2 linked regions of the Casimicrobium huifangae genome follow. The protein of the gene in region 2 binds, or shares a complex with, the protein of the main gene of each other region. Links are inferred from orthologs where the notes say so. Each region holds a gene or a part of one and is shown on either strand. Other genes may lie near its edges.

Region 1 (10,425 bases), 400 kb from region 2 along the record:
CAGCGACGGACGCTGGATGGGCTCACTATTGCAGCGGGCGTGCCAGCGGGATTCGATTATGGCAACGTCATAGGCAAGTGATTGTTTTTGCTGACTTTTGTGAATAATCCGAAATGTCACAACTTGGTTTGTCGTTTACAAACATCAAGAGCATTGCCGCGCGCGAGCATTTCCATTGACGAAATTTGTCACTCGCCTGCCAACGTATGGCGCAACCATGCACCGACTTTACGGACATGTGGTCCATGTGAGTCTTCATGCTCTTCTGGGAGTTCGGTTACGAAATGGGCGTCCTCAAATCGACGGCGGCGGAACAATCCGCTATCTACTCTCGCCGGCTCGTACACGGCGGGCGACCAGAGGGGTTCGAAGCGGCCTGAACACATCAACATCGCCGTAACAAGCCGGCGCTTCGCTTTCGGCAAACCAGCCCGGCACCCCAAGAATCGGTAGCGCAAGCCGTCGTTCGTTGGCGGCAAGTGACGTGCCGCTGTCGACGCCCTGGGCAAGTAGTTCGTCGATTTCGTCTAGCGATACCTCCGCCGCCAGCCGCAACCACAGCGCCTTCACCGTCAAGCCGCGATGCGGGTTGCTGGCAAGTTGCTCCAGCGTGCCGTGGCCAAACAGGATGACGCGGCAGTCGCGGATGAAGTGGGCGCGATGCTCGACGAACAGCCGCTTCCATTCGTGTGCTTCGTGCAGCGCCCGCAAATCGCTGCGCTGGCTGATGATCAGCGCGCCGGCCTCGTCAAACAGCGTCAGGATGTCGCGCCGCCGCGGGCGGCCGTTGGCGGTGGCCGCTGCGCCGAGCGCCACATGGGCTTCGCTGATGGCGCGTTTGGTTTTGGGAAAGGCGTGCCAGACCAGCGCGTTGACGGTGTCGTGCAGATTGTTCGGGCGAACGATCAGCTCGTTCTGTTCGACAATGCGGCGCTCGAATTCCATTGCACCGGCTGCCCGCACGGGTGGTGCAACCAGGCGAGGAATCACACCGGTCGAGGGTGCACAATCTGCTGCGGACGAGGCCTCAAGCGTTGGCAAGTACTCACGGTAGGGCGCGAACGCGGGATGCTCAAGCAACGCCGCAGGAATCGGCGCCAGCGATACGCTGTCGGCTCGATCAGCGATGGCGGCCACCACCCATGCCACCCAGCACGACGAAGATCACGATCAGCACGGCGATCACGGCCAGCGCGATCTTGATCCAGCTCTTCGGATACTCACCGTCGATCTTGCCAGTCACTGCGTTGATGATGACCTGATAGTCCTTGCTGGAATACACGTAGGTCATCAGCCACACCGGCGCCAGGATGTGCTTGAACGTTTGCCGCGAGAAGTTGGCGTTCACCTGCAGGTTGCGCTGCGTGTCGCCGGGCACCTGCTGCGAGCAGAGCGTGCGGGTTGCATCCATCATGCGCTCCCGGCTGGTCTTCGCGGCGGCGATCAGGTCAATCTGATAGCGCTCAACGGTCCAGCCGCTGACGTAAGCGGGGTCGTACGGCTTGAGCGCACCGGTGCCCTTTTCCGTCGTCGGGAATGGCTCGATATTGCGCAGCAGCCCCTGATGCACGCCCTTCGAGCCACACACGAGTGTGTCGTCGAAGAAGTGGTTGAGGCTGCCCGAGGCGTACTCCCAGCGCACTCGCTGCGCCTGCCGTGTCTTCTGCTCACCGTTGTCGTAATAAGTCTCGGTGACGTAGTAGTAGTACCCGGCCTCGGCCTGCCAGCGGGCATCGACCAGCGCATCGAACGTCCAGTACGGCAGGTAGACGCCCTTGACGGTGTCGGTCATTGCCTTCTTTTTGAGCGCGTTAGGCGCCCACCAGAGCTTGCCGTACCAGCCGCGGATACGATCGCGGGCCTGCGGTTCGCTCACCCGGATTGGAAGAATCGCCTCGGGTCGAATGACGTCGCCGGACTCGTCGTAATCAACTATTGCCGAGGCGCCGCAGAATTCGCACGACTTGGCCTGTTTTGACGCGTCGAAAACGCTGATCGCCTGGCACTGCCGACACTTGATCATGCGCGTGGCGCGCGCCCAGCCACGGGATTCGCCCTGAATGTCGCGCAGCGCGGCCACCAGATCGTGCTCGACGATGTCGGTGGACTGGATGCCGGGCATCGTTTCCGATTCTTTCGGCATCGGCGCTTCGGTGCCGCAAAAGGCGCAGATGAGCTTTTGCTTGGCAGGGTTCCATACAGCCTCGCCGCCACAGGCGACGCAGGAATATTTGCTGCGGGCCTGCTTTTCAGGGGCCGTCGCGGCCGTGTGAGTGGCGGTTTCCTGATTCATTGCTGCGAAACTGTATTAGTCGAGACGCGTTTTGGCGCGCAGATAGGTCATGCGCAGACACACGTACACACCGAGCGCACCTTGTCCGATGGCCGCCGGCAGCCCGGAACCCGGCACCGCCAGCGGCAGCAACGCTGCCACCGTGCAGAGCGCTGCGAGTACTAGTTTTTCCGTCACGCCAGCGTCACTGACCATCACGAACCACGCGAACACAATCAGAATGAAGATGGTGGACACAGGGGACCAGTTATGCGTGATGCGTTGACCAGCGACTTTTCACCAAAAAGACCATTTCACGGGGCCTGAATTCCGATTTCAGGAAAAGTCGACTTCGTCGAAAAACCCGCCTTCAGCCCTGGTTCAATGGTTCTTTCAGCCAAAAGCCAATAGTGCTTAGCCCTTCAGGAAGGTATCCACCGCATCCTTCGTGATGCGCCACTGGGTGCCGATCTTGCGGCCCTTCAGGTTGCCGGCATCCAGTTCAGCCAGCACATCGCTCTCGGCCACGCCGAGCACCTGCGCCACTTGCGCCGGATTCATCAGCTCCATTGCAGGCGCCGCTGCGGGCGCCGCTGCGGCAGCTGCAGCGGCTGCTGCGACGGGCGCCGCCATCGCGCCCGGCACCATGCCGCGCGGCGCGTTCGGGTTGGCGCCCACCGTGCCGCCAGGCTGGTTGATCATTTGCTGGCCAACGCCCATCGCTACCGCGAATTCGGCACCAAAGCCCATCGTGCCTGCCTTGCCCTCGCCGACGGCATTGGCCATGTTGTAGCGGATGTATTCCCCCATGTCGCCAATCGTGGTCATGGCGCCGCGCTTGTCGATCGCCTGCTCCACTTCCGGTGGCAGCGAGACGTTCTCGATATTGAACGAGGTGACCTCAATGCCATATTTCGCCGTCGTGATCGGATTGATGGCGGGCAACAACGCGCTACCGATCTCGCTGTAGCGGGCAGCAACGTCAAGCGCTGGCACCTTGGCATTGGCGATCGCCTCGGTGAACACCGTCACGATCTTGGAGCGCATCACGTCCGCAAACTCGTCGAGACGGAAGTGATTGTCGGTGCCCGCCACTTCCTTCAGGAACAGCGGCGGATTGACGATCTTGAAATCGTACTGACCGAACGCGCGCATGCGTACCACGCCAAAGTCCGCGTCGCGCATCATGATCGGGTTTGCCGTGCCCCACTTGTTGCCAGCAAAGGTACGGGTGGTGACGTAGTAGACGTCGGCCTTGAACGGTGTCTCGAAGCCGTATTTCCAGCCGAGGATCGTCGACAGTACCGGAATATTCTGCGTTGACAGCGTGTGCTTGCCGGGGCCCATCGTGTCGGCGTATTGGCCAAGGTAGACAAACTGCGCGACCTGGCTTTCGCGAACGATCAGTTGCGCGTTGTTCTTGATCTGCTTGTCGTCGTCCGGCCAGCGATACGAGAGCGTATCGCGCGAATCATCCTGCCACTCGATGATCTCGATCAGCTCTTTCTTGATGAAGTCCATGAGGCCCATTGTGATTTCTCCCTGCGGTCAAATGACGAAAGACGAGTGACGGATGACGGACTGCGGCGCTACAGCCGCAATCAGATTATTTACTTCGCGGCGACCTTGGTCTGCGCCGCCTTCAGACGTGCTTCCAGCTGTTCGCGCGGAATCGCACCCGCGATCATGCGACCATCTGCCAGGAAGAACGAAGGCGTGGCTCGCACGCCGAGCTTCTGGCCCAGCTCAACCGTTGCGTCGACCGGATTGCTGCAGTCACTCTTTGCGGTTGCATCAAATTTCTTGCGTAGCACTGCGTCCTGCCATGCCGCAAGGCGATCCTTGGCGCACCAGATCGCCTTCTGTTTGTTGCGGGCAGCCGGATGCAGCGAATCAATCGGGTACATGAAGTTGTAGACGGTGACGTTGTCCACGTCCTGCAAAGTTTGTTCGAGGCGCGTGCAGAACGGGCAATCAACGTCAGTGAACACATACATCACACGCTCACCCTTGCCGCGCACAAATTTAATCGAGTCGGCCAGTGGCAAGGCTTTGATGTCGATAGCGCTGAGCTCGGACGTGCGTTCCTCGGTCTTGTTGGTCATCGTCGCGGTTTCAATCAGATTGCCGACGATGAAGTGCGTCAGTTTTTCATCGAAGTAGATGAGGTCGTCCCCAACCATCGCCTCAAAGGTGCCAGGAAACACGGACGCGCGCAGGCCCTTGATCGGCGCCCCTTTGAAGCGCTCTTCGAGCACGGTTTTGACCGCGTTCAGCTTTGCGCTGTCTCCTTCATTGCCACGTGCGGCAGCGACTGGTGACGCCTTGGCGGCCTTGTCGGTTTTGCCAGCTGGCGGCTGTTGCGCGTTGCAGGCACCGAGCAGGACGCCGGAAGCGAGCAAGGCGACAATGATGCGTTTCATGTGGGACTTTCCTTCGAGTGCGCGGATTTAAGCGTTCATTGCATCGCTGCGGTAGACAGCGTGCGACGAAACGCGGGTACGCGGCCAAAAAGACGCATTCCAGCGTCGCCAGCCGCCATCAGCCATGGATGTTCGGGTTGATTGTAGAGGCGGAAAAGACCGTCGGTCGTCATCTGCATCGCGAGCGTCGGGCCGTACCGATGCCGTCGATAGCGGCCCAACAGCAGGGGATGGCCGGGATCGTCCGCCGCCATCGCGACACCACGCCAGAGGTCAAACAGGCAACGGGCGTCGGCAAGCCCGACGTTGACGCCCTGCCCCGCCAGCGGATGCATGGCATGCGCAGCGTCGCCTACCACCAGGACGCGCTTGCCAGCGGGATTGCCCACTCGCAACAAATTGAGCGGGAAACTGCGCGGCTTGCCAGCCACCGCACGCAGGCGGACGGTTCCTCCGCAAGCCGCGTTGATCGCCCGCAGCAGTTCGTCGTCGGCCATCGCACAGAGCGCAGCAGCGCGTCGGGGATCGGTTGACCACACCATCGACACAGCCGGCGCGCCGGCAATGTCCGGCAGCGGCAACAGCGCGAGAATCGAGCCGTCCGGCACGAACCATTGGGCCGCGGTACCGCGATGCGCGGATCCAGCGATCAGGTTGGCGACCACGCCGTGCTGCGGATAGGCATGATGCGAGGTCATCAGGCCGGCCGCGTCGCGCAGGCGCGACTGCACGCCGTCCGCAACAACAACCACGCGAGCCTGCAGCAGGTTGCGGTCTGCCAGTTCGAGCAGTTTCGCTTCGACGCCGATGTCGCCGCCGTCGTACAAGTCCACGCCCTCACCGCGCACCAGCAGCACGCCGGCCTGCACCGCCGCCCGTGCGATGGCGAGGGTCAGCGCCTCATGCTCGATGACGTGTGCGAGCTCGTCTTCACCGGTGTCTGCCGCCCGGATATGCAGCGACTCTGCGCCGTTGCGGCCGTGCACACGCATCTCGGACACCGCCGCACAACGGGCCGGGTCGAACGCAACTTCCTGTCCGGCCAGCCAACTCAGGTTGCCTGCGGCGACGGTGTAAACGCGCGCCGACAGCGGCTTGTCTGCCGTCCATGACTTCGCATCGGGCAAGGCATCGCGCTCAACCACAGCGACACGCGAGGCGTTACCCAGCGCGCATCGGGCGGCCAGCGCGCAAGCCCAACCGACCGGGCCGCCGCCGGCCACCAATACATCGAACGAGGTAGTGTTCAAAGCGCCGGGCTACGCGACTACCACGTCAACTCTTCAATGACGTGGTTCTGGTTGGTATAGATGCAGATCTCGCCGGCGACCTTGAGCGATTCAGCAACGATCTCGCGCGCCGTGAGCTCGCTATGCTGTGTCAGCGCCCGGGCTGCCGCCTGGGCGAAGCCGCCACCGGAGCCGATCGCCACGATGCCGTGCTCCGGCTCAAGCACATCGCCGTTGCCAGTGATAATCAGCGACGCGCTTTGATCGGCCACCGCAAGCATCGCCTCCAGGCGGCGCAGGATGCGGTCCTGCCGCCAATCCTTGGCCAGCTCCACAGCGGCACGCGTGAGGTGCCCCTGATGCTTTTCCAGCTTGCCCTCGAAACGCTCGAACAGCGTGAAAGCGTCAGCCGTCGCGCCAGCGAAACCCGCCAGGATGCGATCGTGATATAGCCGACGCACCTTGCGGGCCGTCGCCTTGATCACCATGTTGCCCAGGGTTACCTGGCCATCGCCGCCAATGGCGACGGTATTGCCGCGGCGCACCGAGACAATGGTGGTGCCGTGAAAATCGAGTCTGGAATCCATGAAAACTGGCCGCCAGGCGGCGATAGGAAAAGTTGGCGCTACCTGGCCAATTGGCTCAGGCCGTCTTCACAAACAGGCTGGCCGGCGCACCAGTGAGCTGCAGCAGCACCTGAATGATGGGGGTTGCGCCGAGCACGCGAACGTCGATGGCCTGCGCCATGAGCCGGGTAAACGCATTGGCAATGGCGCCGCCACAGACAAAATCAACGCGCAACACCTGCCGCATGTCGACAACAACCGGGTTGGTGGTCACCTTGTCCACGGCCACAGTCTTCAACGACGGATCGGCGGCGCCCTTGAGCTCACCCACCCAGATCACACGATCATCAACCAGCGCTTCGTCGGGCTCATCGGCCTCGGCACTTTGGGTGGTCAACACGCTGCGCTGCAACGGCGTCAACGCTTCCAGCGACGGCGGTGAGATCTCGAAGGTGACTGCGAAGTCCACCGCGCGATCATCGAATGTTGCCGTTTGCGCCGACCATTGCAGCAGTTCAAGCACGAGATACCACTGGCCTTTGCGCGTACGTTCACCGGCTTTGAGTGGTGCAGACAGGCGGCGGATCGTGGCGTCCAGCGCCCGGAACGAGATCACCGCGCCTTTGCGTCGAAGCGCCGCCAGCGCACCGGCGAGCAGCGTGCCGCAAACATCGTTAACACCATTCAGCTCGGCGATGTCGAGGTCGAACCGTTGCGGCGCCGGCGAGGTTTCTTTCCGCTTGGCCGCCTCACTTAGCGCCACGATCACCGGTGCGTGCGGATCGGTCAGGTCGCCGCGTAGCAATGACTTGGGCTTGGCGCGCACCGCTGCCGTTGCGGTGGGTTTGCTGGCGGCGTTGCTGCCCACCGCCATCTCATCCCACGCCGGTGCCGAACGTTCAAACTGCACCACAAAACGCAGCGCAAGCTCTTCAAAAGACGCCCGGTCGTCCGCCCTCGCGTAAAGGTCAAACAGGCACATCCACACCATCGGCTGTGAGCGCTCGGCAGTATCGAGCGCGTGGACCAGCGCGGCGGTCGCGGCTGTTGCATTGCCATGCGCAAACATCAGCGCCGCATTTTCGAGCGACGGGCCGAGCGCGCCTTCCTCTTCGACCTCGATACGGGCCGCCTGCGGTGCCCAGCCGCCAAGCTCGGTGTCACCATGATGGCGCGAGATTGTGGTGGCAGGATCAGCGAGATTCCTGCCATCCTTGCCTGGCTTGCCCGCCGCATCGATTGGGGCCAGCTCCAGTTTTGGGCTGCCTACCTTCGGCGACTTCGGAAAGATCTTGAATGCCATCTCGAATGTTCGTTTTCTTCAGCGACCGTTCAAGGAACCGGTACCGCGTCCACCAGCCGGTAATAGAGCCCTGCCGGATCATCCTTGAGCACCTGCAATGTTCCGGACAACGCAACAGCGTCGAAGCCGTAACGCACATCGGACTTCGCCCGCACCTCAATCATCGCGTCCGGCCCGGCGGGCAGGCAAAACGAACAGTGCGGCGGCGCCGCGACCAGAAGGAAGCGACGCTGCTTGTCACCGATGTCAAGCGGCATCATGAAGCCTTGCACCTTGATCGCCTTGCCATCAAGCGCCGTCACCACCTGGGCGAAGGCAGGCACCATCTTGCGATCCTTTTTCACCAGCTCCACTTGCCCGAGCGTACGCCAGGAGGTGAAACCCGGCTTTTCGGGCAGGAATTGCGACGGTGGCATCAGCGCCCCATTCGCTGGTACGGGGGTTACCGCGACCGCAGGCAACCAAGCGAACAGTGTGACGGCCGACAGCGACGCGAGGCAGCCTGAAAGAAGTGAGCGAATTTTCATTTTCAATTACCTCGACGAAAGTTGCGCGGCAACGTCAATGGAAACACTGCGCCAGAGAACTGGGATAGTAGCAATAACTGCGAGGCAAAGCGCAGCAATCAAGGCAATTCCCCAGTACCCGCTGCCAACCATTGGATCTACCGCCAGGCCAGGAAGCACGCCATGCGACAGCAGCCACGCGCCCACCGCCAGCAGCACAGCCGCCACCAATGACGCGAGCAACACCAATGCCACTGCCTCGGCAAGCACCAGCAATGCCAATTGCCACCGGCTCGCCCCCATCGCCCGCAGCACCGCCATTTCCGGTTCCCGCCGCGCCAGCGCCTGCATCAGCGCTCCCAGTAAAGACGCCATTGCGGCCGCAATCAGGACAACGGCGAACGCTTTGATAATGATTGCCACCCAGTCAAAACTGGTCAAGAGACGAGCCGACTCCAGCGCCGGCACGGCGGCCTGCAGTCGGGTGGTACTGTTGATCATGCGCGGAAGCGTCGCCACACCTAGTGGCCCCCTGGTCTGGACCAAGGCAAACGTAGCCTCACGTTCACTGCTCGCCGCATGGCCCTCGTGTACCAGCCACACACTCTCTATGGGCGTGACTGCAACTTGGTCGATCACCCGCCCACTTGCCTTGAGAATGCCGACGACACGATAAGGATTGCCATCATGCTCGGCCGCCGCGTCGCCACTGCTCATGCCGTGGGCACCAATGAAGCTGTCGCCGACGCGCAGCCTGGCACGGGCGGCCAGCGCTGATCCGACCACTGCCTCCATCGGCGCAGCGGGTAGAGCCCCTTCCGTCAGCTGGGCGCCGTAGAACTCGAGAAAGTCGTTGCCTGCGCCAACTATGCGAGCACCCGCAACCGAGTCTCCCATTGCCACGGCAATGGCCTGCGCCACCATCGGATTGGCCCGCAGTGCAGCCACTTCATCCAGGCGAATATTGCCGTTCGGTACATCCAGATAGTAAACAGCGGCCAACACGTTCTGCAGCGCCGAGCCCTTGGCGCCGACCACGATGTCAATGCCTTCGGCCTGTCGCCGGGCATGCGATTCGAGCGTTGCCTGCAGCCAGACAATGCCGACCGCACTGGCCATCCCCAACGCGCAAAGCGAGACAGTCAAGGCGAACTGCCAGGGGCGCGTGGCAAGAAAACGGCTCACCAGGCGCACGATGATGCTCATCGCGGCAACTCCAGCGTATGGACCGAGCCTTGCGGCAGACACTGACCCAGCATTTCCCGCAATTGCGGGTCGTGGCTTGCGACCACAGCGGCGCCACCCGATTCGGCATACGTGGCAATTGCGTGGGCAACCAGATTCGCACTGGTTGCATCGAGTGCGGCGGTGGGCTCGTCCGCCAGCAGAAGTTTTGGCCGCGCCACCAGTGCGCGGGCAAGGCTGGCGCGCGCGGCCTGGCCCACCGAGATGGCCACCTGGCGGCGCGCAGCCAGCATCTCGATGTCCAGTGTCCTCAACAGCTCATCTGCTCGCCGCCGGCCCTCGGCATCGGATTTGCCAGCCAGCGCCAGCGGCAGCAACACGTTTTCGCGCACCGTGAGGGTCTCGATCAGGCACAGCCGCTGCGGCATCCAGCCAACCACGAAGGGCCGCAGTTGATCACGTCTGGCAACGGATAGCCCGGCAATTTCTGTCGCCGCAATCGATACCGTGCCGGCCTCCCTCGCCAACGGCAACACACCGGCGAGCAAGTGCAGCAATGTCGATTTGCCTGCCCCGGAAGCCCCGCGCACCAACAGCACCGTGCCAGCGCCGACATCAAAACTGCCGAATTCCAGCACCGCTTCAGCGCGCTCCGGTTGTTGCCCGGCACGCGCTGCGGCGCCTCGCGGCGAATAGTGATGACGCAAGTTGCGAACACTCAACAAGGTCGTCTGCGAAGCAGGTTGTGGCAACTGAATCCCCGACAGCAAAAATCAAAAAGGCCGGAAACCCGGCCCTTGTGACAGCGTTTTTGCTACGACTACGATCAGCCGGCGAAGTTCGCGTTGGCGAAATCCCAGTTGAGCAGCTTGTCGATCAGTGTCTCGACATATTTGGCGCGCAGGTTCTGGTAGTCGAGGTAGTAAGCATGTTCCCAGACG
Region 2 (16,151 bases):
TTGGTGTTCTTGTCGAACGCGTAGGTCAGCGCCAGATCGGCCGAGGTCTTCGGCGCGTAGCGCGCATTCGGTACGCCTGCGGCAGTGCCCGAGAAGGTGCCGAGCGTCTGTGAGCCGAAGTGAATGACCTTGAGACTGGTCTCCCACGGGCCGAGTGCATGATCGAAGCCAAGCGTAGCCTTCATGCGCGGGCCGCCCTGCTCAATGAACAGGCGCTCGCGCTCAGACAGCAGCACATCTTCAAAGCCGGCCAGTGACGCTGGCGTCTTGACGCCGGTGACGCGGGTCTTGCTGTAGTTGAACGCCAGGAAGGTATTCAGCTTGCCGCGACCCAGCTCGCCCTTGTGCGCGACGGTGAGATCGAGCCCCTGTGTGCGGGTGTTGACCGAGTTGACGAAGAACTGTGCCTGACCAACACCAAGCGCGGCGAGCGTGGCGCCGAGTGATGGGTAGTTGTCGGCGTCAAAGCGGCCGGAGAGCACGATGCGATCCTTGATGTCGATCTGGTAGAGATCGGCGGTCACCGCCAGCGCGCGCGACGGATTCCAGGTCATGCCCAGCGTGAAATTGTTCGACTTCTCTTCCTTCAATTTCGGGATGCCGGCGGCATTGGCGATTGCGCTGCCGTTGGGTGCCAGCACCACATCGAGTGGCTGGCCGCTGATGAAGTCGGTAAATGTCGACGAGAAGTAAACCTGCTGCAACGAAGGCGCGCGGAAGCCCGTGCTCGCCGAGCCGCGCAGCAGCACCTGATCGCTGGCCTTGAAGCTTGCTGCCACCTTGCCGGTGAGCGTGGAACCGAAGTCGCTGTAGCGCTCGCCGCGCAACGCGGTCGCGAGTTTGAGGCGCGTGGTGAGATCGGTTTCAACGTCCACATAGCCGGCAACGCTGTTGCGACTCTTGCTGGTGGCGTCGCCCGGCTGGAAGCCCGGGAAGCCCTGGCTGCCGGCGTTGCCGCCGAAGCCGACGCCGTCGGCGTCGTTGTAGGAGCCCAGTTCGCCAGCGAAGATCTGGTAATTCTCGCGCCGGTACTCGGCACCGAAGGCGACGTTCATGCCGTTGGCCACGCCCGGGAAGAAGCGGCTGAAGTCGGCGTTGGTGGTGAGCTGCGAGAACGAGAAACCACCGGCGTTGAATGCGGTTGGGCTGCGCCCCGCGCCGCCGTGCAGCAGGTCGTAGTTGGCGATGGAGGCGTTCAGCGTGTTGCTGATGTTGTACTTGAGTTTGTTGTAGCCATAGGTCTGCGAGAAATCGGCATTCCACTCGCCGATCTGCCGCTTGTAGCCGACAGTCATGTAGCGGTCTTCGATGTCGCCGTTGATGAACGGCACGAAGCCGTCCGGGTACATGGCCGCCGAGTTGCGCGAGGGGATGTCATCACTGCCGATACCGCCGCGGGCGAACGCCGCCGAGGAGGCGTCGCGGGTTTGGTAGCCGAAGGTGTAGTAGAGCTTGGCGGCGCCGCTGACCGGCACTTCGCCGTTGACGTACAGCGTGGCGTTTTGCGTTTTGGTGTCGCCGATGATGCGCGGGTTGCCCGGCTCGGCGCGGTTGCTGCGGCCGCGGTCAAGGAATTCAGCGGTGATGCCGGTGGTGCCGCCGTTGCCGGTAGCGAAGCCGCAGTAGGCGGAGGCGAGATAGTTCTTGCCGTCACCCGCCGAATATTGGCCGTAACCGAGTACGGCCTCACAGCCGGCGCGCTTCTTGAGCGTGATGTCGATCACGCCGGCGATGGCGTCGGAGCCATATTGCGCCGCCGCGCCGTCGCGCAGCACCTGCACGCTGTCGATGGCCAGCATCGGGATGGTATTGAGGTCGGTGCCGGTATTGCCGCGGTTGCGGGCGCCGAACAGGTTGACCAGCGCCGTGGTGTGCTTGCGCTTGCCGTTGACCAGCACCAGCGTCTGGTCGGAGCCGAGTCCGCGCAGCGCGGCGGAGTCCACCAGGTCAGCGCCATCGGCGCCGGTCTGGCGCGTCGAGTTGAACGACGGCGAGATGTACTGCAGCGACTGCGCGAGGTCGAACTGCCCGCCCTGTTCGGCCGATTTCGACATCGGAATGAAATCCACCGGCACCACGGTGTCGGTGGCCGAAGCGTTGACGCGGCGGGTGCCGACGATGGTGACCGTTTCGACGACGGTGGTGTCCTTTTTCTCGGCAGCGGGCGCCGTTTGTGCCGTGGCGATGGTGGAGGAGAGACCAGTGGCGCTGGCGGCGCCGTAGAGGCTGAGCAGGATAGCCCGCCGCAGTGTTGTCGTTGTTGTCATTTCAGGGTACCCCGTGCAGGATGTGAGTGAGGTCGCGGCGGCCAACTGCACACATCGGGGCCGACGCTCGGAAAATTCAGTGTACGGGGCGCAAGTGGCTGCGGTCAACGATTTGCAACGGCAACAGCCTTTGCCGTCAAAGCCCGTCGCATAAGGGCATCGTCTCCAAATGGCAGAAAGTCGACTTTTCAGTTAATGAGAAAAAAGGCCGCAATCGGATGCGGGTTTCATCAAAAAGATGAATACACGAATCCGCCAAATGCTGGCGGGACAAACTGCGGTCAGGCCAGATGAGTTTCCATCGCTCGCCGGAATTCGATAGCGCGCTGCTGCAGCGCATGGGCGCTGTCGAATTCGATGTCGTCCCAGCGTACGGTTTCGTGCGCACCGACGTTGCGCTTGAGCCGACAGCCATGCGCGAGGCCCAACGGCAGCGCACCGGTATCGACTGATTCCCGCGCCGGCAGGATCTTGCCGTACACCGTGAAGCCGCCTTCGCCATCGAGCGCCTCGCCGTGCTTCAGATCGCGCTTGGCGGTGGCCACCACGTCGGCACGCCAACGCAAGTCGCCATCGTGCCACCAGGCCAGCGGCGCGCCCGTTGGTTCGCCACGCAGACCAGCGCTCGCCACACTGATGCCAAGCTCCAGCCCGATCAGGTGATAGGGCTTGTACATCGCCGTGTACTCGCCAGTCTTGTCGGTCACCAGACCGTATTCCTTGAAGCAGCGGCGCACATACTCGCGCCCGGCGTCGCTGCCGGCGCGGAACACCACATATACGCCCCAGCGCAAATCGCGAAACACCGGGCGACCGTCGCGCTCCACGCTCGAAACCACCTCCACCATGCCATGACCGTCGAGCAGGCCGCCGACGCCGCGTGGCCGCATCACATGCGCGAGGTCGTCGACGCCACAGGGAGGGAACAGCAGGCCACGCGGCGGCGTCAGGTCACAGGCATTGGCGATCGCGGTCATCTCGATGGCGCTCTTGGTGCCGTCGAGAAAACTGTTGAACATCTGCGGGTTCATGCCGCCTTTTGCAGCGTCCTCGGGCGCGATGCCGTAATGCGGCCACACGGTCGCCGGCGTGCTCTCGTGATACTGCGGCAGATACTTGGTGCCCTTGCCCGCAGCCACCACCTCGAAACCCGCTGCGCGGCACCAGTCCACCATCTCGCACACCAGCGCCGGCTGGTCGCCGTAGGCCAGCGAGTACACGATGCCAGCCTCGCGCGCCTTGCGTGCCAGCAGTGGCCCGGCCAGGGCATCGGCCTCGACGTTGACCATCACGATGTGCTTCTTCGCGTCACAGCAGGCCAGCACATGCGCGATGCCGTGTGCGGGTGAACCGGTGGCGTCGATGATGACATCCAGCTCTGGCGCGGTGATCATTGCAAAGGCATCGTTGCCGACGAAGGTGTTGCCAGTGGCCTGGGCGTCACGGAATGATGTCGCTCCGAGCCTGGCTGCGTCCCAACCGACATTCAGGAGCGCCGCCTTCGCACGCGCAGGGTCGAGATCGGCCACCGCCAGCAGATGAATGCCCGGCGTGTGCTTCACCTGCGACAGATACATCGAACCAAACTTGCCAGCGCCGATCAGGCCGACGCGGATGGGCTTGCCAGCGGTTTGACGCTGGTTGAGCAGAGCGTGCAGGTTCATCGCAGTCTTTCTATTTCAAAGCAAACAACAAACCTAGCGGAATGAACACTATGCTCGCAATATTGCCCACGAGCACGATTGAGGCCACCTTCTCCGGTTCCTGCTTGTAGTAGTCGGCCACCAGAAAGTTGAGCACGGCGGGCGGCAGCGCGCCGAAAAGATAGACGAGCCCGATCTGCTCCTTGCTCATCGGCAGATACTGCACGATGATGCCTGCCATCAACAGGCCGGTGAGCGGGCACACGGCGGCGCCGAGCAGCGAATTGGAAAAGTCCTCGCGCTTGACGTCCAGCATGCGTACGCCCAGCGAGAGCAGCATCACCGGGATGGTGCAGTCGCCGATCATCTTCATCGGCGCATGCACGCTGTCGGGCAAATGCGTGCCGGTAAGGCCCAGCGCAGCGCCGATCACGGTGGCCCACACCATCGGGCTTTTTGCCAGCAGCTTCAGTTCGGCGTGTTTATGCACGATGAAGGCCCCGAGCGTGAAATGCAGCAGGTTGGATGTGGTGAACAGCGCCACCATGCCGGCGACGCCAATCGGCCCGAAGGCGAACAGCGCCAATGGCAACCCCATGTTGCCGCAGTTGTTGAACATCATCGGCGGCACAAAGGTGCGCGGGTCTTGCCGCGAGACTTTGGCAAACGGCCAGGCGATCAGCCCGGAGCCGATCACGATCACGATCGATGCCACCACCAGCGGCCACAGCGACACCAGATCCACGCTCTTGTCGGAAAGGTTTGCGAGCACCAGAAATGGCCCAAAGACATCGAGGTTGAGGCGATTCACCACCCGCATGTCGGGCTTGTTCCAGAGCCGCCCGATGGCATAGCCCATGACGATGATCACCAGCACCGGCAGGACGATTTCAACGATCCGGAGCGCGATGTTCACGGCTGCACCACCCCTTCGTTGCGCACCGCAGGGTTGCGCAGACGCAGCAGTGTCCACACCACACAAAGCGCCTGCAGCCCCCACAGCCACAGGAAGGCCTGTTCGTAACCAGCCGCCTCATAGCGGCCCGGCGTGCCGGTGGGATAGCGGTTCACGATCAGCCCGATGCCCCACTGCAGCGCGAAACCAAGACCGAACATGAGGAAGTTGATCAACGTCGAGACGCGTCCGTGAACCGATTTGCCGAAGCGCGTAAACAATGCGGCGAACAGCAGGTTCCCCGATACATGGGTTAGTCCGAAGATCGTCATCACCAGCGCCGGTGAACCACCCCACGAGTGCAGAAAGGCCCATTGACCGATGCCGGCAAACAAGCAGGCGACGAAGCAGAAGATGACCGGCGAGATACCGCGCTGCATCAGTCGCCCCATCACGTTGCCGAGCGCGATATTGGCCACCAGCATGCCGGCCGAGATCAGCAGCAGATCGCCACCGATGGCATTGGCTGGCAGTTTCGCCACATCGACCAGCCACGGCCCGGCCCACAGGCCCTGCACGGCAAGGCCAATGGCATTGGTCAGGCAGGGCAACGGCACAATGGCCCAGAACAGCGGTGAGCGCAGCACAGCAGACCATCCGGCCGGTTGCGCTGAAGGGTTGCCGCTGGTGGCGGTCTTTGGCGCCGCCGGTGGATCGGGCACTGCAAACGCGAGCCAGAGCGCGACGACTACCGTCAGCACTGCCACCGAGAGGAACAGTTGGCGCCAGGTGATCATGCCCAACAGCCAGAGCACTGGCGCGGTAGACAGGATGGCCCCCGCATTGCCTACGGCCAGCATCAGACCGTTGGTTGTCGGCAACTTGCTGGCATCAAGCCACAGGCCGAAGGTTCGCAGCGCCGCCATCAGGCAGGCCGCGACACCAATGCCAATCAGCGCGCGCCCGAGAATCAGTCCCCACGTCGCTTCTGCGGTCGCGAACACCACACAACCGGTGGCGCAAGAGATCAGCAGCGCAGCTTCGACGCGGCGCGGACGGAAGCGGTCAAGCATGCCCCCCAGCGGCAACTGAGTCAGCGCGAATGACAAAAAGTAGGCAGCCGTCAGCAGGCCGAGATCGGCAGCGTCGAGGCCAAACTCGCGCGTGAGCGTGGGCGCGATGGCCGCGTTAACCGTGCGCAACCCGTAGCTGATCAGATAGGCGATCGCCAGCGGCAGGCTGACGCGCAGCAGGAAGGGGCCGGTGGCGAGCGAAGGCACCGCCCCGGGGGTGGCGGTGTGGGTGGGGGCTGAGTTGGTCAAAGGATGAACTGCGAAAGGTTTTCGTCGCGGACGATGCCCGCAAGTTTGTCATCGACGAACGCGGCATCGATGTGCACCGTTTCACCGGTGAGTGAATCGGCGGTGTAGCTCACATCCTCCAGCAGCCGCTCCATGACCGTATGCAGGCGGCGGGCACCGATGTTCTCCTGCCGCTCGTTGACGGTGCAGGCGATCTCGGCGAGGCGGCGGATGGCATCCGGCTGGAAGTCCAGCGTCACCTGCTCGGTGGACAGCAGGCCGGCGTACTGTTGCGTCAGACTGGCATCGGTACTGGTCAGGATGCGCTCGAAATCCTGCACGGTCAGGGCGCTGAGCTCGACGCGGATAGGAAAGCGGCCCTGCAGCTCGGGGATCAGATCGCTCGGCTTGCTCAGGTGAAAGGCACCGCTGGCGATGAACAGGATGTGATCAGTCTTGATTGCACCGTACTTGGTGTTGACCGTGGTGCCCTCGACCAGCGGCAACAGGTCGCGCTGTACACCCTGGCGCGACACGTCGGCACCATGTGTGTCCTGGCGGGCGGCGATCTTGTCGATCTCGTCGAGGAAGACGATGCCGTTCTGCTCGGCGTTATCCAGTGCGGTCTGCTTGAGCTCTTCCTCGTTGACGAGCTTCGCCGCTTCTTCGTCCTGAAGCAGCTTCATCGCCTCATCGACACGCATCTTGCGCATCTTGCGTCGGCCCTGCTGCATGTTGGAGAACATGCCCTGGATCTGCTGCGTGATTTCCTCCATGCCCGGTGGCGCCATCACTTCCATCTGCGGCGCGGCCACGGCGACTTCGATCTCGATTTCCTTGTCGTCGAACTGTCCCTCGCGCAGCATCTTGCGGAATTTCTGCCGCGTTGCGTTATCGGTCGGCTTCAGGTCGTCGAAGTTGACCGCACTCGGCGGCGGCAGCAGCGCATCAAGCACCCGCTCCTCGGCGGCGTCGAGCGCGCGGTCACGCACCGCTTTCATCGCCTGTTCACGGGTCTGTTTGATCGCGACCTCGGCGAGATCGCGGATGATGGTGTCGACGTCGCGACCCACGTAGCCGACCTCGGTGAACTTGGTGGCCTCAACTTTTACGAAGGGCGCATTGGCCAGCCGCGCCAGCCGTCGTGCAATCTCGGTCTTGCCAACGCCAGTCGGCCCGATCATCAGGATGTTCTTCGGCGTGATCTCGTGCCGCAGTGGCTCCGGCACCTGCTGCCGCCGCCAGCGGTTGCGCAGCGCGATGGCAACCGCCTTCTTCGCCGCCGCCTGCCCGACGATATGCCGGTCCAGCTCGTGGACGATTTCTTTCGGGGTCATGGGGAGCGACATGGAACGGCGGAGAAGACGGCAATAGAGCGATTTTATGGGGCGGGCAGCCGCGCCGGCCGACCACAGGTCATCCGCCTACAATCGTTGTCAGTCAAAACGAAACTATTCGGGTGGCCGCGGCCAGCGGCGAACGAGAAAGAGGAGCGCCATGCCCATCCTGCAAGACAAGAAAATCCTGTTGACCGGACTGCTGTCCAACCGCTCCATTGCGTACGGCATTGGCAAGGCGCTGAAGCGCGAAGGCGCGACGCTGGCCTTCACGTACGCCGGTGAAGCAATGAAGGAGCGCGTGGAGAAGCTGGCGCCGGAGCTGGGCGGCGGCCTCATCATGAGCATGGACGTGACGAAGCAGGACGAGATCGACGGCGTTTTCGCCAAGCTCGGCACCGAATGGGGGGGGCTCGACGGCGTCGTGCACTCGATCGGCTACGCGCCGCGCGATGCCATTGCCGGTGACTTTCTCGATGGCCTGTCGCGCAGCTCGTTCATGACCGCGATGGACATTTCCGCCTACAGCTTTGCAGCGCTGGGCAAGGCCGCGCGGCCGCTGATGAAGGGGCGCAATGCCTCGATGCTGACGCTGACTTACCTTGGCGCAGTGCGCGCCCTGCCCAACTACAACACGATGGGCGTGGCGAAGGCGGCGCTGGAGGCCAACGTGCGCTACATGGCGGCATCGCTCGGGCCGGAGGGCACCCGCGTCAACGGCATCAGCGCCGGTCCGATCAAGACACTGGCGGCATCGGGCATCGCCGGCTTCTCCACCATGCTCAAGAAGTTCGCTGACGCCACACCGATGAAGCGCGGCATCACGGCCGACGAGGTGGGCAACGTGGCCGCGTTCCTGCTATCAGACTGGGCGAGCGCGATGACCGGCGAAATCCTCTACGTCGACAACGGTTTCTCGCACATGGCAACCGGCCTAGACGACGGCGGCGAAAAGCCCAAGGAATAGGGCTACCGCGTTCTGCGCGCTCAGATGAGCGCCAGTTTCCGGATCAACTCGCGTTTCAATGGCGGCACCAGTTGCAGGGCCGTCAGGCCCAGGCCGCGCGGCACATCGGCCAGCCAGCCACCGCGATCAAAACCATAGGCCAGCGCACCGGAGAACCCAATGCGCAGCACACGATCGATACCTCGGGCACGGGCGTAGCGGCTGAGCGCCGCAGCAATCGCGGGCGCACCACTCGTGCCGCTGACCGTTTGCAGGCAATCAGCTAACTCCATCGCATCGCGCAGACCAAGGTTGAGCCCCTGGGCTGCGACCGGATGCAGGCCCTGGGCGGCGTTGCCAATCGCCACCACGCAGCCGCTGGCGCGCGGCTCTACCACCCGCCACAGTAACGGGTAGCTGCTGGCCTTCGCCTGCACGGCAAGCTCGCCCAGGCAGCCGCCGGCGGCCACGTTGATTTCGGCTTGCAGCGATTTGGCGTCAAGCTGCAGCAGCCGTTCACCCTCGACCTGCGGTCGAGCCGAGATCATTGTCCACTGCTGGTCAGCCCGTGGCACCAGGGCCAGCGCACCGCCTGCCGTAAAGCGCTCAATCGCCACGCCGGGCCGCGGGCGTGCGGCACTGACGCGGGTGATCACGGCGAGCTGCCCGGAGTTGCGCTCGATACGCCGGAACTCGGGCAACAGATCAGAGCCCGCGCCATCGGCCAGCACCACACAGTCCGCGCGCAGCGATTCGCCAGTTTCGAGGCGTGCAACGGCATGCGTGCCTTCATGACGAACCGCAACTGCTTTCGCGCTGTAGAGGATGTTGATCGCGGCTGCGTTGGCCGCGTCGTCGAAAGCGGTCTTCAGAGCCGGATACGGGCTGGCGGCACCGAGCATAGGTGCGCCAACCTCGCGAGCGTCGAGCCGCAGCAGGCCAAAAGCGCCCCGCTGACTGACTTCAACCTCGTGAATCGGCGCCCGCTGGCCGTCCGGCACCGTCACGCCGATCCGCTTCAGGAAGCGCCACGATGCCGCGGACAGCGCGATGTTGCGATCGCCAAAGGTCTGCTGACCACGCGGCGCCGCTTCGAGCACGGTGATGTCGCTGGTGACGCCGCGCTCGCGCAACGCGAGCGCCGCAGCCAGCCCGACCGGACCGCCACCGATGATCAGCACTTTCACGGCAATGCGCCAGCTCGACTACGCCGCTAGCGTGCGCAGGCTGCCTCGACCTCGGCCACCGTCTTCGGCGTCTTGATCGTGAGATTCTCGTTGCCGTCCGCCGTGATCAGCACGTCGTCTTCAATGCGCACCCCAATGTTCCAGAAGTGTTCCGGCACGTCGGCATCGGGGCGGATGTACAGGCCCGGCTCGTTGGTCAGCACCATGCCTGGCTTGAGGGTCTGCCAGATGCCCTTTTTGCGATAGTCACCGGCATCGTGCACGTCCATGCCGATCCAGTGGCCCGCGCGGTGCATATAAAACTTGGTGTAGGTCTTTTCCTCAATGACCTGATCGAGCGTGCCCTTGAGCAAGCCTAGGTCCAGCATGCGCTGCGAGAGCACGCGGATGGCCACTTCGTGATATTCGTTGAACGGATTTCCCGGCTTTAACGCCTCCATGCAGGCCAGCTCGGCGTCGAGCACTGCCTGATACACGTCCCGCTGCGGCCCGGTGAATTTGCCGTTGACCGGGAAGGTGCGCGTGATGTCGCTGGCGTAGCCGGCATATTCGCAGCCGGCGTCGATCAACAACATATCGCCGTCCTGCATCTTGCGGTTGCTGTCGTTGTAGTGCAGCACACAGGCGTTCGGGCCACTCGCCACGATGTGGTTGTACGCGGGGGTACGCGCACCGAAGCGGATGAACTCATGCGCGATCTCCGCTTCCACTTCGTACTCGAACTGCCCCGGCCGCGCAAAGCGCATCGCACGAGCGTGCGCCTGCGATGCGATTTCGGCGGCGCGACGCATCAGCGTGATCTCGTGGCTGTCCTTGATCAGGCGCATGTCATCGAGCACCGCGCGGATGTCAACGACTGTGTTCGGTGAAGACACGCCGGTACGAGCCATCCCACGCACGGCGTTGATGGCGGCAGCGATTTCGGCGTCCCAGGTAGCGGTCATGCCGACGGGCGTATGCACGGCCGCGCGGTCGCTCATCAGCTTCGGCAGTTCTTCTTTCAGCTTTTCGATCGGCAACGCCTCATCGAAACGGAAGATCTCTCGTGCTGCATCGGGGCCGTAGCGATAGCCGTCCCAGATCTCGCGTTCCAGATTTTTCTCGCGGCAGAACAGGATCGCCTTGCGCTCGTTGCCACCGACCAGAACGAGCACGGCCTCGGGCTCGGCAAAACCGGTCAGGTAGTAGAAGTAGCTGTCGTGGCGGTAGAGAAAGCCGGTGTCGCGGTTGCGCAGCACTTCTGGTGCTGTCGGAATGATCGCGATATCGTCGCCGATAGCGGCGAATACGCGGTCGCGACGCGCGACGTACGGGGATGTGTCAACGAGCGCGTTCATGGCAAATGACAAAATAGCGTCATGGATGAAGCCCACGATTATAGGTTTGGCCCGGTGCTGGAGCCGGAGCCAGGCGAGCAGGAGCCTGCCGGCGAAATTGCCGTAGCCGAGTTGCCGGTGCAGGAAGACATCGTCGTCGCTGCCGAAACTGAAACCAGCATCAAGCCGCAGTTGCGCGCCGAGGTGCGGGCAAAACGCGACGCGATGAGCGACCGCGAACGCAATGCCGGGGCGCGTCGCATCGTCGAGCGCCTGCTGCACCACCCCGACGTGCATCGCGCCAAGACGGTACTGCTGTACGCCCACCACGGCTCCGAGGTTGCCACCGACGATCTGGCCAAGGAGCTGATCAAGCGCGGCAAGGCGGTGGCCTACCCGAAGATGACGACAGTGGTCGGCCTGATGACGCTGTGGCGGGTGAAAAACCTCGACGCCCTGATTCCACACAAACATGGCATTCGCGCCCCGGACGTGACACGCTCGGCACCGATTGAGCCGCTGGCACTGGATTGCGTGATCTATCCCGGCATCGCATTCACCCGCGGACTGTTGCGTCTTGGACAGGGTGGCGGCTACTACGACCGGCTGTCAGCAAAACTCGCCGACAACTGCGCCCGCATCGGCATCTGCTTCGAATCGCAGCTTGTCGATTCGCTGCCGCAGCACGACCATGATGCCAGCGTGCACTGGGTTGTCACCGAGGCGACGGTGTATCCGTATGTTCCCGATCCGCCGGTGATTGCCCCGGTTGCGGTACCGGCCTCGCCCAACGCGGGCGCTGCTGATTCACCGCCGTTCGACCCATCTGCCATCGTCGCTGTTGCACCATCGGACGAACAGTCCACCGTGCCGACGGTAAATTCCGATTCACCTCCTGATCCAGCCCAATCGCCATGACCGCCATCCGCATCGACGGCAACGTACTCGCCGCCAAAGTTCGTGACCGCATCGCGGCCGAAGTCTCAGCGCTCAAGGCGCGTGGGGTAACGCCCGGTCTGGCCGTAGTGCTGGTGGGCGAAGACGCGGCCTCGCAGGTTTATGTGCGCAACAAGGTGGCGGCCTGCGCCAAGGTCGGCATGCACAGCGTGATGCACAAGCTGCCAGCGGCGACCACCGAGGCAGAACTGCTGGCGCTGATTGATTCGCTCAACCGCGACGCCACGATCCACGGCATCCTCGTGCAACTGCCGCTGCCCAAGCACATCGCCGAAAAGAAGGTGCTCGAAGCGGTCGCCGCGCACAAGGATGTTGACGGCTTCCATGCCGAAAACGTCGGCGCACTGATGATTGGTGAACCGCGCTTTGTCAGTTGTACCCCGGCCGGTTGCATGGAGATGCTGCGCGACATCGGCATGACCGATCTGCGCGGCAAGCACGCCGTAGTGGTCGGTCGCAGCAACATCGTCGGCAAGCCGATGGCCATGCTGCTGCTGCACGCCAACGCCACCGTCACCATTTGCCACAGCGGCACCAAAGACCTCGCCGCGCAATGCCGGCAGGCCGACATCCTGGTCGCCGCCGTCGGCAGACCACGTTTCATCAAGGCCGACATGGTGAAGCCGGGGGCAGTGGTGATCGACGTCGGCATCAACCGCTTGCCTGAAAGCGAGGGTGGCAAGCTGGTCGGCGACGTCGATTTCGATGCGGTCAACGAAGTGGCGGGCTATCTGACGCCAGTGCCAGGCGGTGTTGGTCCGATGACCATCACCATGCTGCTGCAGAACACGCTGGTCGCGGCGAACCGCGCGTAGCCACTACGCTTTCGGCGGCAGGATCGCCTGCAGCGGGTGTTGCAGCAGACGACGTAGCACCAACCCTTGCAGCAGCCGACGCATGCCAGGCTTCAGGCCGTGCGAGCGCAAGGCCATCGAGAACGCCAGTGCAAAGCTCACTGCCAGATTGAGTACACCCATCGAGGCGATGCCACCGACAGCCCACCAAAATGGCGCGGTCAGCATCGTATCGAAGCCCAGTACACCGACCGACGCAGCCACTGAGCCCGTACTCAGCGTGACGTGACGGACATCGAGCGGAATGCCAATGAAAGCCAGCACCGTGGGGACCAGCCCCAGCATCAAGCCGAGCGACACGTTGGCGGCAACACCGGCGACATGCTTCTTCGCGAAATCGGCAATCGCCTGTGCCCGGACTGCACCAAACACCCACTTCAGGCGACGCTGATAGGCCAGGGCATCATGCAGCCGATGCAGTGCAAACCAGTTGTCGGCCCAACCTGCAGTGAGGCTCGATAGCCACAGCAACACGCCGGTGAACGCCGCATAAATGGGGGTCGGCCCGAGCAACGAAAACGAAGCAATGGTCGCTTCGGCTTTCTCCTTCGACAGCAAATTGCCACCGAAGGTATGGAGCACCAGCAGCTGCGCACCCAGCGCAACCGGAAACACGATGGCCAGGTTGCCGCTGATCGCCGCCATCTGCGAACGGATCAATGCAATCGTCTCGTCAACGAACGCCGCTCGGCCCTCCGGCCTGGTGACATCATCGAGCTTCTGCGCCAGTGCCGGTGCCGTCATGGCTGGCTGCTTGGTCGCCAGCGTGAAGTGGGCAAAGTGGATCGCCAGAAAACTGCCGACATAGTCGAGCGAAAACAGCACGCCCTCGACGAACTTGTTCAGATGCAGCGCAGCGATGAAAAACTTCAGGTAGACGGTGCCCGCCGTCAGCAATCCGCCGCCCGCCGCCATGCGCCACATGCCGAAGTAGTCGCGGCGGGTGCGGGCGATGTAGTGCTCGCCGGTTTCGGCGCTGCGCTCGACCACCTTGCGGCCCAGCAGCTGATAGGTCTCACCAAGCAAGGCACGCACGCTGCTGCGCTGCTGGTTGGCGGTGATCAGCTGCGCCACCAGCGCCGTGTGCGCGGTCAGTCCACCCTGGCCAGTCCAGACCGCCAGCAACTGCTCCACGCGCTCAATGCGCAGGCGTGTGCGCTCCACCTGAAACACCACATCCACCGAGACGCCGAAACGCTCCAGATGGTCATAAACGCTGTTCACTGCGGTGCGGGCACGCTCGAGAGCTGCGCGCAACTGGTTGAGCAGTTGCAGCCGCTGTTCGCTGCCACTTTCGCTGTGGATCAGTTCGTGCGCGAGGCGCGGCAACTGCATCAGCACTCGCGTGCTTTCCTGCGGTGAATCGAGTCGCATGCGGGTCGGCGCTTCCAGCGCGGCGGCGGCGATCTGGCTGCTGAGCAGGGCGATGCTGTCCGACAACGCAGCGCCCAGCGTCGAAAGCACGGAGGCGTGATCGTCATCGCCATCAAGGATTTGCGCCAGCCGTGCAATGAGTCCCTCATCGAGCGCCGCCACCCACTCGGCATCATGTTCCGAGATGAAGAGCAGCGCAAAGACATCGGCCAGCTCCGCCCGATTGGGCGCCACGGGCAGCACTTTGGTCTGCAACCGTGCTACCAGCTCGCCGGCGAGACCCGGACGCGCGGCCATGCCGGTATCGGCGAACAGCGAACGGGCGTCGTTGTCGCGCAGGATGCTGCGCAAGCACGCCGCGAAGCGCTTTGCCTGCTCTGAATTGCGATCGAGCACCTGCAACAGCAGTCGCAGTCGTGTGTGCTCGGCAAATGCCGTGGCGCTTTCGCTGCTGGCTGGAACCGGTTTGCGCAGCCAGTAGCCAAGCTCCATCAGCCATTCGTTGCGGGCAGCAAGCGGCGCGCTGGCATCCGCCTGCGCCAGCAGCAGATCAAGCTGGTGACTGGCGTCGCGCGCAGCACGCCAGCGGGCAAGAAAATTCAATTGCATGGTTGTTCAAACGATAGCCAGCGCGGGCGGGGTTGTCTGTAGGACGACGGCTATTGCCGAATTTCTGCAACAGGAACAGCCCAAACTTCGGGGAACAAAGGGTGCGCGAGCGGGCTGCCCGGCGCAAGCTGCTCTTTCAAACCAGGGATTTCCGGTGAAGTACGCCACGACCGTGGCGCGTGCACCATGTCGTCACCAAGGTAGCGGGCGCTGAACACACGGCGGCGGTTCGCGCTGCCCGCACTGGCGTGCAGGGTGAGCATGTGGAACGCGACGAGGTCGCCCGGCTGCAGCGCCCAGCCGATGACGCGGTTGCGATTTTCCTGCAGAGTCATGTCGGGAATGTCGGCGAGCGAGCCTTCCGGAAACCATTTCGCCTGTTGCGTCATGAAGGTGCGCGGCATGTACCAGGTGCCATCGCTGGACCCGGCGAGAAATTCGAGCGTGCTTTCGCGCGGCACCGGATCGACGGGAATCCAGAAGCTCACGTTCTGCCGCCCGTCGACGTTGTAGTACGGCTGGTCCTGATGCCAGGGCGTGGGTTGCCGGGTGCCGGCCTCTTTCACCAGCAGGTGATCGTGATACAGGCGCACGCGCTGGCTTCGCATGAGTTGCGCGGAGATCGACGGCAACGCGCTGTGGCGCATGATGTGCTCGTATTCGGGGATTCGCTGCCAGTTGCAGAAGTCCTCGAAGAAGTGGCCGGGGTCGTCGGCCGCGCTGGCCACCGCTGCCAGCGGGCCGGGCGCAGCAAGGTTGGCTTCGATGCCGCGTTCCAGCAACGCCAGCTCGCCGGCATCAAGTGCGCCGCGGATCACTACGGCGCCATCGCGCTGATAGTCCTCAATAACCGACGGCGACAGGCTGAATGTCTTCATTCCCGTAGGCTATCGCAGTGGCGGGAATTGCTGACCGGCGCATGACGCGATCGCAGGCACAATGCCGTCATCGGTTTGTCATCCGGGTATCACTTCATGGACATATCAATCAGCCGACGGCAGTTGCTGGCGACGTTGGCAACAACCCCGTTGCTTGCGCGCGCCGGCGCGCAGACGGCCGACGTGCCGACTGCGGCGGCCGCTGCACCCGCAGTTGGCGCCGCTCCCATCGTCGAGGAGGTCCCGTACGTGCAGACGCCGCCACATGTGGTGCACCGCATGTTGCAGCTCACCGACCTTGCTGCTCGTGACGTTGTGTGGGATCTTGGCTCCGGCGATGGCCGCATCGTGATCACTGCCGCGAAAAAATTCGGCGCCCGGGCGGTCGGCTACGAGATTGACCCGGCACTGATCCGCGAAAGCCGTGAGCTGGCGCTTCAGGCGGGCGTGTCAGGCCGTACCCGCTTCGAGCAGAAGGATCTGTTCACGCTGGCATTCAGCGAGCCTTCGGTGGTGACCATGTATCTGTTGCCCGAGTTCAACCTGAAGCTGCGACCGCTGCTGCTCGCGCAGATGCGCCCCGGCTC

What was found.
Region 1: the proteins of hslU (region 2) and hslV are in contact, whole or in part, in a solved structure (PDB 1G4A), measured with the Escherichia coli proteins. The link is inferred for Casimicrobium huifangae from one-to-one orthologs.

The regions. Positions count from the first base shown.
Region 1 is NZ_CP041352.1:859,261-869,685, reverse strand. What follows is about bases 4,738-7,684. They hold hslV (ATP-dependent protease subunit HslV), read right to left. Parts: upstream 6,512-7,684; coding sequence 5,963-6,511; downstream 4,738-5,962. Other genes in these bases: FKL89_RS03890 (hypothetical protein), read right to left, coding at 6,567-7,684; FKL89_RS03900 (FAD-dependent monooxygenase), read right to left, coding at 4,738-5,945. Also shown: FKL89_RS03925 (DUF3025 domain-containing protein), read right to left, coding at 322-1,137; FKL89_RS03920 (zinc ribbon domain-containing protein), read right to left, coding at 1,121-2,293; FKL89_RS03915 (hypothetical protein), read right to left, coding at 2,309-2,530; FKL89_RS03910 (SPFH and helix-turn-helix domain-containing protein), read right to left, coding at 2,687-3,802; FKL89_RS03905 (DsbC family protein), read right to left, coding at 3,883-4,695; more of FKL89_RS03900, read right to left, coding at 4,731-4,737; more of FKL89_RS03890, read right to left, coding at 7,685-7,793; FKL89_RS03885 (DUF3299 domain-containing protein), read right to left, coding at 7,823-8,320; FKL89_RS03880 (ABC transporter permease), read right to left, coding at 8,327-9,505; FKL89_RS03875 (ATP-binding cassette domain-containing protein), read right to left, coding at 9,502-10,206; FKL89_RS03870 (superoxide dismutase), read right to left, coding at 10,311-10,425. UniProt on the Escherichia coli protein: Protease subunit of a proteasome-like degradation complex believed to be a general protein degrading machinery. The complex has been shown to be involved in the specific degradation of heat shock induced transcription factors such as RpoH and SulA.
Region 2 is NZ_CP041352.1:456,075-472,225, forward strand. Bases 5,290-8,282 are described here. They hold hslU (ATP-dependent protease ATPase subunit HslU), read right to left. Parts: upstream 7,456-8,282; coding sequence 6,124-7,455; downstream 5,290-6,123. Other genes in these bases: FKL89_RS02095 (MFS transporter), read right to left, coding at 5,290-6,127; FKL89_RS02105 (enoyl-ACP reductase FabI), read left to right, coding at 7,604-8,282. Outside these bases: FKL89_RS02080 (TonB-dependent receptor plug domain-containing protein), read right to left, coding at 1-2,267; FKL89_RS02085 (NAD(P)H-dependent oxidoreductase), read right to left, coding at 2,549-3,931; FKL89_RS02090 (AEC family transporter), read right to left, coding at 3,942-4,820; more of FKL89_RS02095, read right to left, coding at 4,823-5,289; more of FKL89_RS02105, read left to right, coding at 8,283-8,410; FKL89_RS02110 (FAD-dependent oxidoreductase), read right to left, coding at 8,431-9,576; pepP (Xaa-Pro aminopeptidase), read right to left, coding at 9,603-10,913; FKL89_RS02120 (5-formyltetrahydrofolate cyclo-ligase), read left to right, coding at 10,935-11,810; bifunctional methylenetetrahydrofolate dehydrogenase/methenyltetrahydrofolate cyclohydrolase FolD, read left to right, coding at 11,807-12,664; FKL89_RS02130 (site-specific recombinase), read right to left, coding at 12,668-14,686; FKL89_RS02135 (phytanoyl-CoA dioxygenase family protein), read right to left, coding at 14,737-15,564; FKL89_RS02140 (SAM-dependent methyltransferase), read left to right, coding at 15,661-16,151. UniProt on the Escherichia coli protein: ATPase subunit of a proteasome-like degradation complex; this subunit has chaperone activity. The binding of ATP and its subsequent hydrolysis by HslU are essential for unfolding of protein substrates subsequently hydrolyzed by HslV.